DNA from 2 places in the Streptomyces sp. NPDC088785 genome. Region 1 is predicted to be linked to the other one. Evidence: predicted binding sites of a transcription regulator. Region 1 holds the regulator's gene; the other holds the start of a gene.

Region 1 (6,245 bases):
GGCCCCGGCCGGGGACTCAGCTTCCAGCAACCAAGACGCCCAAGACGTCGCCCTGACGGCGCAGCTGGACCAGGTGCGGACCGCTCTGAGCGAGCGCACCACGGACCTCCAGCGCCTCCAGGCCGAATACCAGAACTACCGTCGCCGGGTGGAGCGGGACCGCGTCACGGTCAAGGAGGTCGCCGTCGCGAACCTCCTGTCCGAGCTGCTTCCCGTCCTCGACGACATCGGCCGCGCCCGTGAGCACGGCGAACTCGTCGGCGGCTTCAAGTCCGTCGCCGAGTCGCTGGAGACGGTCGCCGCCAAGATGGGTCTCCAGCAGTTCGGCAAGGAGGGCGAGCCCTTCGACCCGACCGTGCACGAGGCCCTGATGCACAGCTACGCGCCGGACGTCACCGAGACGACCTGTGTGGCGATCCTGCAACCGGGCTACCGGATCGGCGAGCGCACCATCCGCCCCGCGCGGGTGGCGGTCGCGGAGCCGCAGCCCGGCGCGCAGACGGTCACGTCCGACGACGCGTCCGAGTCCACGGACGCCGAGAAGGAGACCGGTGGCCCGGACGAGGGCTGACCGTGACCAGGTGCCGACCGATGTGAGTGAGCCCGGTAAGGAGGGACGTCGAGGCCGATGAGCACCAAGGACTTCATCGAGAAGGACTACTACAAGGTCCTCGGCGTCCCCAAGGACGCCACGGACGCCGAGATCAAGAAGGCGTACCGCAAGCTCGCGCGGGAGAACCACCCCGACGCCAACAAGGGCAACCCGAAGGCGGAGGACCGCTTCAAGGAGATCTCCGAGGCGAACGACATCCTCGGCGACCCCAAGAAGCGCAAGGAGTACGACGAGGCGCGTGCCCTGTTCGCGGGCGGCGGGTTCCGGCCCGGCGGCGCGGGCGGGGGCGGCACGTTCAACTTCGACCTGGGCGACCTCTTCGGCGGCGGCCCCCAGGGCGGCGCCGGCGGGGCCCAGGGCGGGTTCGGCGGAGGCATCGGCGATGTCTTCGGCGGCCTGTTCAACCGGGGCGGCGCGGGTCCGGGCACCCGGACCCAGCCGCGCCGCGGCCAGGACATCGAGTCCGAGGTGACGCTCAGCTTCACCGAGGCGGTGGACGGGGCCACGGTCCCGCTGCGGATGTCCTCCCAGGCGCCCTGCAAGGCGTGCTCGGGCACCGGCGACAAGAACGGCACGCCGCGCGTGTGCCCGACCTGCGTCGGCACCGGGCAGGTCTCGCGGGGCGGCGGCGGCGGCTTCTCCCTCACCGATCCGTGCGTCGACTGCAAGGGCCGCGGCCTGATCGCCGAGACCCCCTGCGAGGTCTGCAAGGGGTCGGGCCGCGCCAAGTCCTCGCGCACCATGCAGGTCCGCATCCCCGCGGGGGTGTCGGACGGGCAGCGCATCAGGCTCCGCGGCAAGGGCGCGCCCGGCGAGCGGGGCGGCCCGGCGGGCGACCTGTACGTGGTCGTGCACGTCGACAAGCACCCGGTCTTCGACCGCAAGGGCGACAACCTCACGGTGACCGTGCCCGTCACGTACACCGAGGCGGCGCTCGGCGGCGAGGTGAAGGTGCCCACGCTCGGCGGCCCCGCCGTCACCCTGAAGCTGCCCGCGGGCACGCCGAACGGGCGGACGATGCGGGCCCGCGGCAAGGGGGCCGTGCGCAAGGACGGCACCCGCGGGGACCTGCTGGTCACCGTCGAGGTCGCGGTCCCCAAGGACCTGTCCGAAGAGGCCCGTTCGGCCCTGGAGTCGTACCGCGAGGCGACTGAGGGCACCGATGTGCGGGCAGAACTGTTCCAGGCCGCGAAGGGAGCTTGAGCCAGATGGATGGCCGTCGCCGCAACCCGTACGAGCTGACCGACGAGACACCGGTGTACGTGATCTCGGTGGCGGCCCAGCTGTCCGGCCTGCACCCGCAGACCCTGCGCCAGTACGACCGCCTCGGCCTGGTCTCGCCCGACCGCACGGCCGGGCGCGGCCGGCGCTACTCGGCCCGCGACATCGAGCTCCTGCGCACGGTGCAGGAGCTGTCGCAGACCGAGGGCATCAACCTGGCGGGCATCAAGCGCATCATCGAGCTGGAGAACCAGGTCGCGGCGCTCCAGTCCCGGGTGGCGGAGCTGTCCGCCGCCGTGGAGGGGGCCGCCGCCGCCATCCAGCAGCGTGAGGCGGCGGTGCACGCCTCGTACCGCCGCGACCTGGTCCCGTACCAGGAGGTGCAGCAGACCAGCGCGCTGGTGGTGTGGCGGCCGAAGAGACCGCAGGACTGAGGAACAGCGTCCGAAGGGGCCCCGGAGTCACCGACTCCGGGGCCCCTTCCGCCGTGCGGGGCGGGGCCGGAGCCCGCGGGCGGGGCGCGCTCCCCGGGCGAGGGTGCGGCCCCGGATGACGGAGGATGGCCCCATGACCGAGATCCGTACCCCCCGCCTCCTCCTGCGCCGCTGGCTCCCCGACGACGACCTGGGGCCGCTCGCCGAGATCCAGGGCGACCCGGCCGTGATGCGCCTCGTCGGCGACGGCGCGCCGCGCTCCCTCGACGAGAGCGCCGAGGACATCGAGCGCTGGGAGGAGGAGTGGGACGACGAGGGCTTCGGGCTGTTCGCCGTCGAGCTCCTCGGCTCGGGCGAGCTGGCGGGCGCGGTCGGGCTCTTCGTGCCGGACGCCCCGGCGCGCGTGGCCGGGCACATCGGCATCCAGTGGCGGCTCGCCCGCCAGTTCTGGGGTCAGGGATACGCCTCGGAGGCGGCCCAGGCGACCCTGGAGTTCGCCCTCCAGGACCGCGGCATCGACCGCGTCGTGGCCGCCGCCGCCCCCGACGACGCGTCCTCGATGAAGGTTCTCCACAAGCTGGGGATGACGCCGACGGGTGAGGACGGCGGGCTGCGGCTCTACGCGATCGACCTCACCGAGTTCGAGGGATAGCCCCGGCGGGCGGGGCGGCGCTGCGGGCCGGGCCGGTGAGGAACCTGTGAACGTGGGACCGATGTCCAGTATTCGCCCCTTGGGGGGACTTCCGACTTCATGTGGGGAAGTAACGGACGCGGTTTCATTGCGTTATTGGTTCACCTCTTGACGACGCATGGGGGGCCGAGTTGGCTTCGAGCCACCTCGGTCGCACCGTCGCGGCCACGTCAGGGAGGTATCCGTCATGAACACGCGAATGCGATGCGCCACGAAGGCGGGCGCCGCATCCGTCCTGCTGGTATCGCTCACGGCCTGCGGTGGTCTGCTGCCCGGGGGGAGCAGCGGCAGCGGTGAACCCGTGCGCAAGGGCAACGATGTCACGATAGGTCTGCTGCTGCCGGAGAAGGAGACCGCCCGGTACGAGAAGTTCGACCGGCCGATCATCGAGCAGCAGGTTTCCGAACTCACGGACCGCAAGGGCAAGTTCGTATACGCCAACGCGGACCAGGACCCCGACCTCCAGAGCCGCCAGCTTCAGAAGATGATCGACGAGAAGGTCGACACGATCATCGTCGACGCCGTGGACGCGCACACGATCGCCGCATCGGTGAAGAAGGCGAAGGACGCGGGCATCCACGTCATCGCCTACGACCGTCTCGCCGAGGGCCCGGTCGACGCGTACGTCGGCTTCGACAACGACCTCGTCGGCCAGACCCAGGGCAAGGAGCTCGTCGCCGCGATCGGCACGGACAAGGGCAAGCGGGCCCAGGTCGTGATGATCAACGGCTCGCCGACCGACCCGAACGCCGCCGCCTACAAGAAGAGCGCGCGCGCCGAGATGGAGAGCACGGTCACGGTCGCGAAGTCGTACGACACCGTGGCCTGGAAGCCGCAGAACGCCAAGGCCAACATGGAGCAGGCCATCGCCGCGCTCGGCGCCGGGAACATCGCGGGCGTCTACTCGGCGAACGACGGCATGGCCGCCGGGGTGATCGCGGCGCTGAAGCAGGCCGGCGTCACCAAGATGCCGCCCATCACCGGCCAGGACGCCGAACTCGCCGCCGTGCGCCGCATCCTCACCGGCGACCAGTACATGAGCGTCTACAAGCCCTACCCCGACGAGGCCGCGACCGCCGCCGAGATGGCGGTCCGCGTCGCGCAGGGCCGTGACATCGAGTTCGAGTCGCTGGCCACCAGCCGCACCGACAGCCCGACCACCCAGCAGATCCACACGGCGAGCATCAGCGTCGTCGCGCTGAAGCGGTCCAACATCAAGCAGACGGTGGTCAAGGACAAGATCTACACCGTCAAGCAGATCTGCTCGGGCGAGTACGCGGCCGCCTGCGCCGAGGCCGGGCTGAAGTAGCGGTCCGGGCGCGGCCGGGGATTCAGGACTCCTGGTCCAGGATCCCCGACCGGCCGATGAGATAGCCGAGCTGGGCCCTGCTGTCGCTGCCGAGGGTGGTCGCCAGCTTGGCGATGTGGACCCGCACGGTGCGGATGTTCACCCCGAGGCGCTCGGCGATGACCGCGTCGGTGTGGCCCTCGGTGAGCAGCGCGGCGATCGTGCGCTGCCGGGTGGTGACACTGCCCGGCGACGGCTCCTCGCCCAGGTCCAGCGGGAACATGGGGGTCGCCAGCCGCCACAGCCGCTCGAAGGTGGTGGCCAGATAGCTGATCAGCGCCGGGTGCCGGATCTCCAGGGCGACCGTGCGGTCCGGGTTCGCGGGGATGAACGCCACGGTCCGGTCGAGCATGACGAGCCGCTCGGTCACCTCGTCGAGGGTGCGGACCTGGACGTCCCCGGTCAGTTCCTCGTAGTGCGCGAGGACGGCCGGCGAGTGCCGCGAGGTGTGCTGGTACAGCGTGCGCATCCGGCCGCCCCGGCTGAGGAGTTCCTGCTCGCGCGGGAGCGAACCGGCGAGGAGGGACGCGGGCCGCGCCGGGCCCGGCTGGATGGTCAGCAGCTCGCTGCACGACTCGGCGGTGGCCTCCGCGATCGCCTCGTTGATCCGCCGCAGCCCGAGCAGCACGCTGATCAGCGGCGCGTTCGGCACCGCGGCGCGCTCCGCGTCCAGCGCCATCAGCGACGCGAACGTGTCGGCGAGCCGCGCCTCCTGGCTGCGCCGCTGCACGATGTCCTGCTCGATCGCCTTGAGCAGGCCCGGCAGCGCGATCGCGGGCGGCACGGGGCGCAGCCACTGGGGGTCCTCGGCGTCCGGGTGGAGCAGCCCGTACGCCTCCAGGCACGGGGTGGGGGCGGTGTCCTGCCGCAGCACACGGCCTTCGCGCAGGGTGTGCGTGTACAGGCTCATTCCGGCCTCGCACAGTTCGCCGACGCCGTGGGGGTGGCCCTGCGCGGTCACGAATGACTCTCTCTGTTCGGTTCGGGTGTCGCGGAGTCGAGCAGGCCCGAGCGGGCGATGAGGTAGCCGAGCTGCGCCCGGCTGCCGCTGCCCAGGGCCGCCGCCAGCTTGGCGATGTGCGCCCGGCAGGTACGGACGTTCATCCCGAGGCGGCGGGCGATGGCCTCGTCGACATGGCCGTCGACCAGGAGCTTGGCGATCGAGCGCTGCACCCCGGTGATGCCGTCGGTGGGCGGCGCGTACGGCGCCTCCTCCAGCAGGGGCACCGCCCGCCCCCACAACTGCTCGAAGACGGTGGTCAGATACTCGACCAGGCCGGGATGGCGCAGCTCCAGGGCGACCTCGGTGTCGCCGCGGGTGGGGATGAAGGCCACGGTGCGGTCGAAGATCATCAGGCGCTCGATGAGCTCTTCCAGCGTGCGGATCTCGACGTTCCCGCGCGCCATGTGCTCGGCGTAGACCAGCGTCCCCTGGCTGTGCCGGGCCGTGTGCTGGTAGAGGGTGCGCATGGTGATGCCGCGCGCGATGACGTCCTGGCCGCGCTCCAGGGCCTCGGTGAGCGAGGTCTCGCTGCGGCCGCCGCCCGGCTGGACCGTGAGTATCTCGGACGAGCACTCCGCGATGGCCAGCTCGATGGCCGAGTTGATGCGGTTGATGCCTTCGAGCACGGTGATCGCGTGGGTCGTCGCCGGATCCTGTGCGCTGATCGCCATGAAAGGTTCGAAATAGTTGGTGAGGTCGACGGCGAGGCTCCTGCGCTCCTGTATCTCGCGCTCGATGGGGTGCAGTCGCTGCGCCAGCGCCGCCGCGGGCGGCACCGGGCGCAGCCAGTTGGCGTCGTCCGGATCCGGGTGGAGCAGGGCGAAGTCCAGCAGACATGGAGCGGGCACCACTTCGGTGCGCGCGATACGCCCGGCGTGCAGGGCATGGGCGTACAACCGCCGGCCCTCGTCACACAATTCGGCCGCAGCATGGGG
Region 2 (6,245 bases), on a different contig from region 1:
GTGGCATGCCGACAGGTCGTCAGCACGTCCAGCACAGGTCCCTGATCAGCACCACTGATCCCCCACGAGGCCTACGGAGGCACACCCATGCCCGTGCACAGACCCGGAACGACCCGCCGCACCCGCTTCGGCGTGGCCGGGACGCTCCTCGCGGCACTCTCCCTGTTCTTCACCCTGCCGAGTGCGGCGCAGGCCGCCGACGTCCCCGTCCGCGGCCAGGCCCACCTGGGCATGGGCGTCGCGGCGCACGACGGCGACACCGGCTCCGCCCCGTCCGGCAGCGCCACCCAGACGGAGGGCGTCGACGTCTCCGGCCACCAGGGCAACGTCGCCTGGGCCACGCTCTGGGGCTCCGGCGTGAAGTGGGCCTACACCAAGGCCACCGAGGGCACGTACTACACCAACCCGTACTTCGCCCAGCAGTACAACGGCGCCTACAACGTCGGCATGATCCGCGGCGCGTACCACTTCGCGACGCCCGACACGACGAGCGGCGCCACCCAGGCCAACTACTTCGTGGACCACGGAGGCGGCTGGTCCAGGGACGGCAAGACCCTGCCGGGCGTGCTCGACATCGAGTGGAATCCCTACGGCGCGTCCTGCTACGGCCTGTCGCAGAGCGCGATGGTGAACTGGATCGCGAGCTTCCTGAACCAGTACCGGGCGCGCACCGGCCGGGACGCCGTCATCTACACGGCGACGAGCTGGTGGACCGAGTGCACCGGCAACTACGGGGGCTTCGCGGCCAGCACCCCGCTGTGGATCGCCCGCTACGCGGCCTCCGTGGGCACGCTCCCGGCCGGCTGGGGCTTCTACACCATGTGGCAGTACACCTCGTCCGGCCCGACGGTCGGCGACCACGACAAGTTCAACGGCGCGCTCGACCGCGTCCAGGCGCTCGCCAACGGCTGAGCCCGCCCCGCGGCGGACAGCGGGCCCGGACCCCCGTACAGGGGTCCGGGCCCGCTCGTCCGGCCGCGCCCGTCACGCCGCGACCGGAACCTCCAACCCGGCCGGGGCCAGGGCCAGTTCGAGGACCTGGCGGACGTCCGTCACCGGGTGGACGTCCAGCTTCTCCAGGACCTCGGCCGGGACGTCGTCCAGGTCCGCCTCGTTGCGCTTGGGGATGATGACGGTGGTGACGCCCGCCCGGTGCGCGGCGAGCAGCTTCTGCTTCACCCCGCCGATGGGCAGCACCCGGCCGGTCAGCGACACCTCACCGGTCATCGCCACGTCCGTACGGACCAGGCGCCCGCTGAGCAGCGACGCCAGCGCCGTCGTCATCGTCACGCCCGCGCTCGGGCCGTCCTTGGGGACCGCGCCCGCCGGGAAGTGGATGTGCACGCCGCGCTCCTTGAGGTCGGCGACGGGCAGCTCCAGCTCGGCGCCGTGCGAGCGCAGGAAGGAGAGCGCGATCTGCGCGGACTCCTTCATGACGTCACCGAGCTGGCCGGTGAGGGTCAGGCCCGCCGCGCCGGTCTCCGGGTCGGCCAGCGACGCCTCGACGTAGAGGACGTCACCGCCCGCGCCGGTCACCGCGAGCCCGGTCGCGACGCCCGGCACCGCCGTGCGCCGCTCGGCCGGGTCCTGCGCCGACTCGGGCACGTGGTGCGGCCGTCCGATCAGCGCGCGCAGATCGTCCTCGCCGACGGTGAACGGCAGCTCGCGGTCGCCGAGTTCGTGCTGGGCCGCGACCTTGCGCAGGACGCGGGTGACGGCCCGCTCCAGGTTGCGCACGCCGGCCTCGCGGGTGTACTCGCCGGCCAGCCTGCGCAGCGCGTCCTCGCCGATGACGACCTCGCCGTCGGCCAGTCCGGCCCGCTCCAGCTGGCGCGGGAGCAGGTGGTCGCGGGCGATGACGACCTTCTCGTCCTCCGTGTAGCCGTCGAGCCGGACCAGCTCCATGCGGTCGAGCAGCGCCTCCGGGATGGCTTCGAGCACATTGGCCGTGGCCAGGAAGACGACGTCGCTCAGGTCGAGTTCGACCTCCAGGTAGTGGTCGCGGAAGGTGTGGTTCTGCGCCGGGTCGAGGACTTCGAGCAGGGCCGCGGCCGGGTCGCCGCGGAAGTCGGAGCCGACCTTGTCGATCTCGTCGAGGAGCACCACCGGGTTCATCGACCCGGCCTCCTTGACGGCGCGGACGATGCGGCCGGGCAGCGCGCCGACGTAGGTGCGCCGGTGGCCGCGGATCTCCGCCTCGTCCCGCACGCCGCCGAGCGCGACCCGGACGAACTTGCGGCCCATGGCGTGCGCGACGGACTCGCCGAGCGAGGTCTTGCCGACGCCGGGCGGGCCGACGAGGGCGAGCACCGCGCCGCCGCGCCGTCCGCCGACGACGCCGAGGCCGCGGTCGGACCGCCGCTTGCGCACGGCCAGGTACTCGGTGATGCGCTCCTTGACGTCGTCCAGGCCGAAGTGCTCGGCGTCCAGGACGTCCCGGGCGCCCTTGATGTCGTAGGCGTCCTCCGTCCGCTCGTTCCACGGGAGTTCGAGGACGGTGTCGAGCCAGGTGCGGATCCAGGAGCCCTCGGGCGACTGGTCGCTGGAGCGCTCCAGCTTGTCGACCTCCTTGAGAGCGGCCTCGCGGACGTTCCCGGGCAGGTCGGCGGCCTCGACGCGGGCGCGGTAGTCGTCGGACTCCTCGCCCTCCTGCTCGCCGTTGAGGTCGCGCAGTTCCTTGCGGACGGCCTCCAGCTGGCGGCGCAGCAGGAACTCGCGCTGCTGCTTGTCGACGCCTTCCTGGACGTCCTTGGCGATGGTCTCGGCGACGTCCTGCTCGGCGAGGTGCTCGCGCAGCTGGCCGGTCGCGAGCCGCAGCCGCTCCACCGGGTCGGCGGTCTCCAGGAGCTCGACCTTCTGCGTCGTGGTCAGGAAGGGCGAGTAGCCGGCGTTGTCGGCGAGGGCGGAGACGCCCTCGATCTGCTGGACGCGGTCCACGACCTGCCAGGCGCCGCGCTTCTTCAGCCAGTCGGTGGCGAGCGCCTTGTACTCCTTGACGAGTTCGGCGACGGCGCCGGGCAGCGGGTCGGGGACCGTCTCCTCGACGGTCAGGCCCTCCACCCACAGGGCGGCGCCGGGACCGGTCGTGCCCGCGCCGATGCGCACCCGGCCGCGGCCCCGGACCAGCGCGCCCGGGTCGCCGTCGGCCAGGCGTCCCACCTGCTCGACGGTGCCGAGCACGCCGATGTTCGCGTACGCGCCGTCGATCCGCGGCACGAGCAGCACCCGGGGCTTGCCGGTCTCACCGCGCGCGGCGGCCTGCGCGGCCTCCACCGCGGCCCGCACGTCGGTGTCGTTCAGGTCCAGGGGCACCACCATGCCGGGCAGCACGACCTCGTCGTCGAGCGGCAGCACAGGCAAGGTGAGCGATGTGGACGTCGAAGCCATGATCTCCCCTTTGGCAGTCAAGTTGAGCTATGTCGACTCAATGCACGGGAGCCCGCGAATGTTCCCCGCCGCCCGTTCGCTCTGAGCGATCACCTCTGCCCGGGGCGGGCGGACGGTGCGTAAGGTTCACGCACCGAAAGCAACCATTACACCGGGGGTGCGCATGACCGGCGAGCGCCATGTACGCGACTGGGTCGACGGCTGGGCCGCCTCCCGGGGAGCCGCTCCCCCTCTGGTCGAACCATGGGGCTACACGATTTATGTCGGCCTGGCGGAACACGTCGGGCGGCACGTGCTCGGCGCCGCGAACGACGGCGTGCGCGAGGCCGACGTCCGCGAGGTCGCCGGGTCGGTCACCGGGCGCGGCACCCACCTGAAGGTCTTCGCCGAGCGGGAGCGGGTGCTGCCCTGGCTCGGCGAGGGCTGGGAGCCCTACGGCGCGGACGACTACCTGATGACGACCGCCCTGAGCGGCGCGCCCGCCCCCGCGGTCCCGGCCGGGTACCGGCTGCGCAGCTGGACCCGCGGGGGCGTCACCCGGGTTCTCGTGACCGACCGCGCCGGGGCGTTCGCCGCGCGGGGGCAGGTGGCGCCGACCGGCGCGAGCGCCGCCGTGGACCAGATCGAGACGGCGGCCGAGCACCGCCGCAGGGGGCTCGGGAGCGTGGTGATGCGCACCCTGCACGCGGCGGCCCACGAGCAGGGGGCCGTGCGGGGCGTCCTGGCGTGCACGCCCGCGGGGCGGCTGCTCTACGAGTCGCTGGGCTGGGAGGTGGTGGCCCCGCTCACCAACGCGACGTACGCGGGGAGCCCGGCCCCGCGGCCGGAGCGCGGCGCGCGGTGATCCGCGAGCGGCGCACCAGGGGCCAGGTGGCCACGCCGATCGCCAGCGCCAGCAGGTGGCCCCAGCTCGTCATCGGGTCGGTGGACCCGATCAGGTCCTCGATCAGGCTCGCCGCGAACACGGCGAGGATCAGCCGGCGCGGCCAGCGCGTGAGCAGCCCGGCGAGCGCGCCGATGCTCGCGGCGACACCGAAGCTGATGCCGTAGTCGAGGCGGTGCAGCGAGCTGTCCGGCAGCCGGCCCGCCGCCACCGAGAGACCCACCGGCACCTCGGTGGCCAGCGTCGCCAGGACATGGCCGAGCAGGAAGACGGCGGCCGTGCGCAGTCCCCCTATCCGCCGCTCCAGCGCGGTCAGCACGATCACGAAGGCGAGGCCGAACGGTGACGTGAGGCCGCCCGCGATCCACAGCGCGCTCGCCACCAGGACGAGCGCCGGCGACTGGGCCAGATGGGTGACGTCCGTGCTGGACGCGCGCAGGGCGGCGGACACCACGTCGGGCGCCGCGAACTCCATGAACAGCGAGGTGGCGACGAGCACGGCCGAGTAGCCGAAGGTGAACGGGGTCCCGGTCGGGGTGGGCAGCAGCAGCCACGGGCGCGGCCGGCGGGGGCCGGTGCGGGGCGCGGTCTCGCAGGCCGGGGCCCCGGCCTGCGCGGGAATGCCGTCGAGCGGCCGGCCGTCGGGGCCCGCCGGCCGTCCGGCACCGGTGATCACGCCGCCTGGTTCCACGAGGGCACCCCTTTCGCGCGCATCCGCCCCAGCCTTCGCCCCGGCGGCCGGTCCTGTCCATGACCGACGCCACACGGGACGCGATGCACAGCAACCTCACAGGCCCCGGCCGCGTCCGCAACCGAACGGCGACGCGGCAAACCCGTATCGGCCAAGATGGCCCGCATGAGCGTCGCGCACCCGGAAGAACCCCCGGTCGTCCTGGACCGCCGCGAGGGCCCGTACGGCGAGGTCGTGCTGCGCCGGCACGGGACCCTGCTCCAGATCATCGCCAACGGCACCTTCCTCATGGACACCTCCGACGGCCGCTCGGAGCGGCTGCTGGTCGACGCCGCGCTCGGCGCGCTGGACCCCGCGCGGGCCCGGCCCGCCGTGCTCATCGGCGGCCTCGGTGTCGGCTTCTCGCTCGCACACGCCGCCGCGGAGCCGCGCTGGGGCCGGATCACCGTCGTCGAGCGCGAGCCGGCCGTCATCGACTGGCACCTGCGCGGCCCGCTGTCCCGGCTGTCCGCCGCCGCGCTCGCGGACCCCCGCACGCGGATCGTCGAGGCCGGCCTCCTCGACCACCTGCGCGCCGGCGGCGCCCGCTACGACGCCCTCTGCCTCGACATCGACAACGGGCCGGACTGGACCGTCACCGAGGACAACGACAGCCTCTACGGGCCGGCCGGCCTCGCCGCCTGCGCCGCCCGCCTGCACCCCGGCGGCGTGCTCGCCGTCTGGTCCGCGCAGCCGTCCGCAAATTTCGAAGGAACCTTGCGGAATGCCGGATTCCGACGGGTCCGCACCGAAGAGATCCCGGTTGTCCGGGGCGTACCCGACGTGGTGCACCTCGCAGTACGGGGCGCGTAGCCGACCGGCGGTAACTCCCCGTACGCTGAGGGCCGAAACCCGATCATTCAAGCGTCAAGCGCGCCACGTAGGCGTGCATTCAGGGGCGGGGCGATGGAGCAGACACACACCTCCCACAACGGCAGCACGGCGACGACGGGGGCTCAACGACGGGTCCTCGTCGTCGAGGACGACCCCACGATCGTGGACGCCATCGCCGCCCGGCTGCGCGCGGAGGGATTCCTGGTGCAAACCGCACAGGACGGCCCGGCCGCCGTGGACACGGCCGAGGCCTGGCAGCCCGACCTGCTGATCCTCGACATCATGCTGCCGGGCTTCGACGGCCTCGAAGTGTGCCGCCGGGTGCAGGCCCAGCGGCCGGTGCCGGTGCTGATGCTGACCGCGCGCGACGACGAGACGGACATGCTCGTCGGCCTCGGCGTGGGCGCGGAC

What was found. The regulator HspR, encoded in region 1, represses chaperone genes until heat shock. The targets are predictions, from matches to a motif close to TTGAGNNNNNNNNNCTCAA.
Region 2: the regulator HspR is predicted to act here: its motif matches at 3,410-3,428, upstream of lon (endopeptidase La).

Annotation. Positions count from the first base shown of each region.
Region 1 covers NZ_JBIVKH010000003.1:478,350-484,594, forward strand. The annotation lists gene grpE (nucleotide exchange factor GrpE) at 1-571, shown strand, start outside; gene dnaJ (molecular chaperone DnaJ) at 629-1,816, shown strand; gene ACIP5K_RS12795 (heat shock protein transcriptional repressor HspR) at 1,822-2,268, shown strand; gene ACIP5K_RS12800 (GNAT family N-acetyltransferase) at 2,402-2,920, shown strand; gene ACIP5K_RS12805 (substrate-binding domain-containing protein) at 3,147-4,268, shown strand; gene ACIP5K_RS12810 (LuxR C-terminal-related transcriptional regulator) at 4,291-5,268, opposite strand; gene ACIP5K_RS12815 (helix-turn-helix transcriptional regulator) at 5,265-6,245, opposite strand, start outside.
Region 2 covers NZ_JBIVKH010000001.1:121,295-127,539, forward strand. The annotation lists gene ACIP5K_RS00540 (lysozyme) at 88-912, shown strand; gene lon (endopeptidase La) at 985-3,387, opposite strand; gene ACIP5K_RS00550 (GNAT family N-acetyltransferase) at 3,551-4,231, shown strand; gene ACIP5K_RS00555 (rhomboid-like protein) at 4,173-4,961, opposite strand; gene ACIP5K_RS00560 (spermidine synthase) at 5,127-5,813, shown strand; gene ACIP5K_RS00565 (response regulator transcription factor) at 5,907-6,245, shown strand, end outside.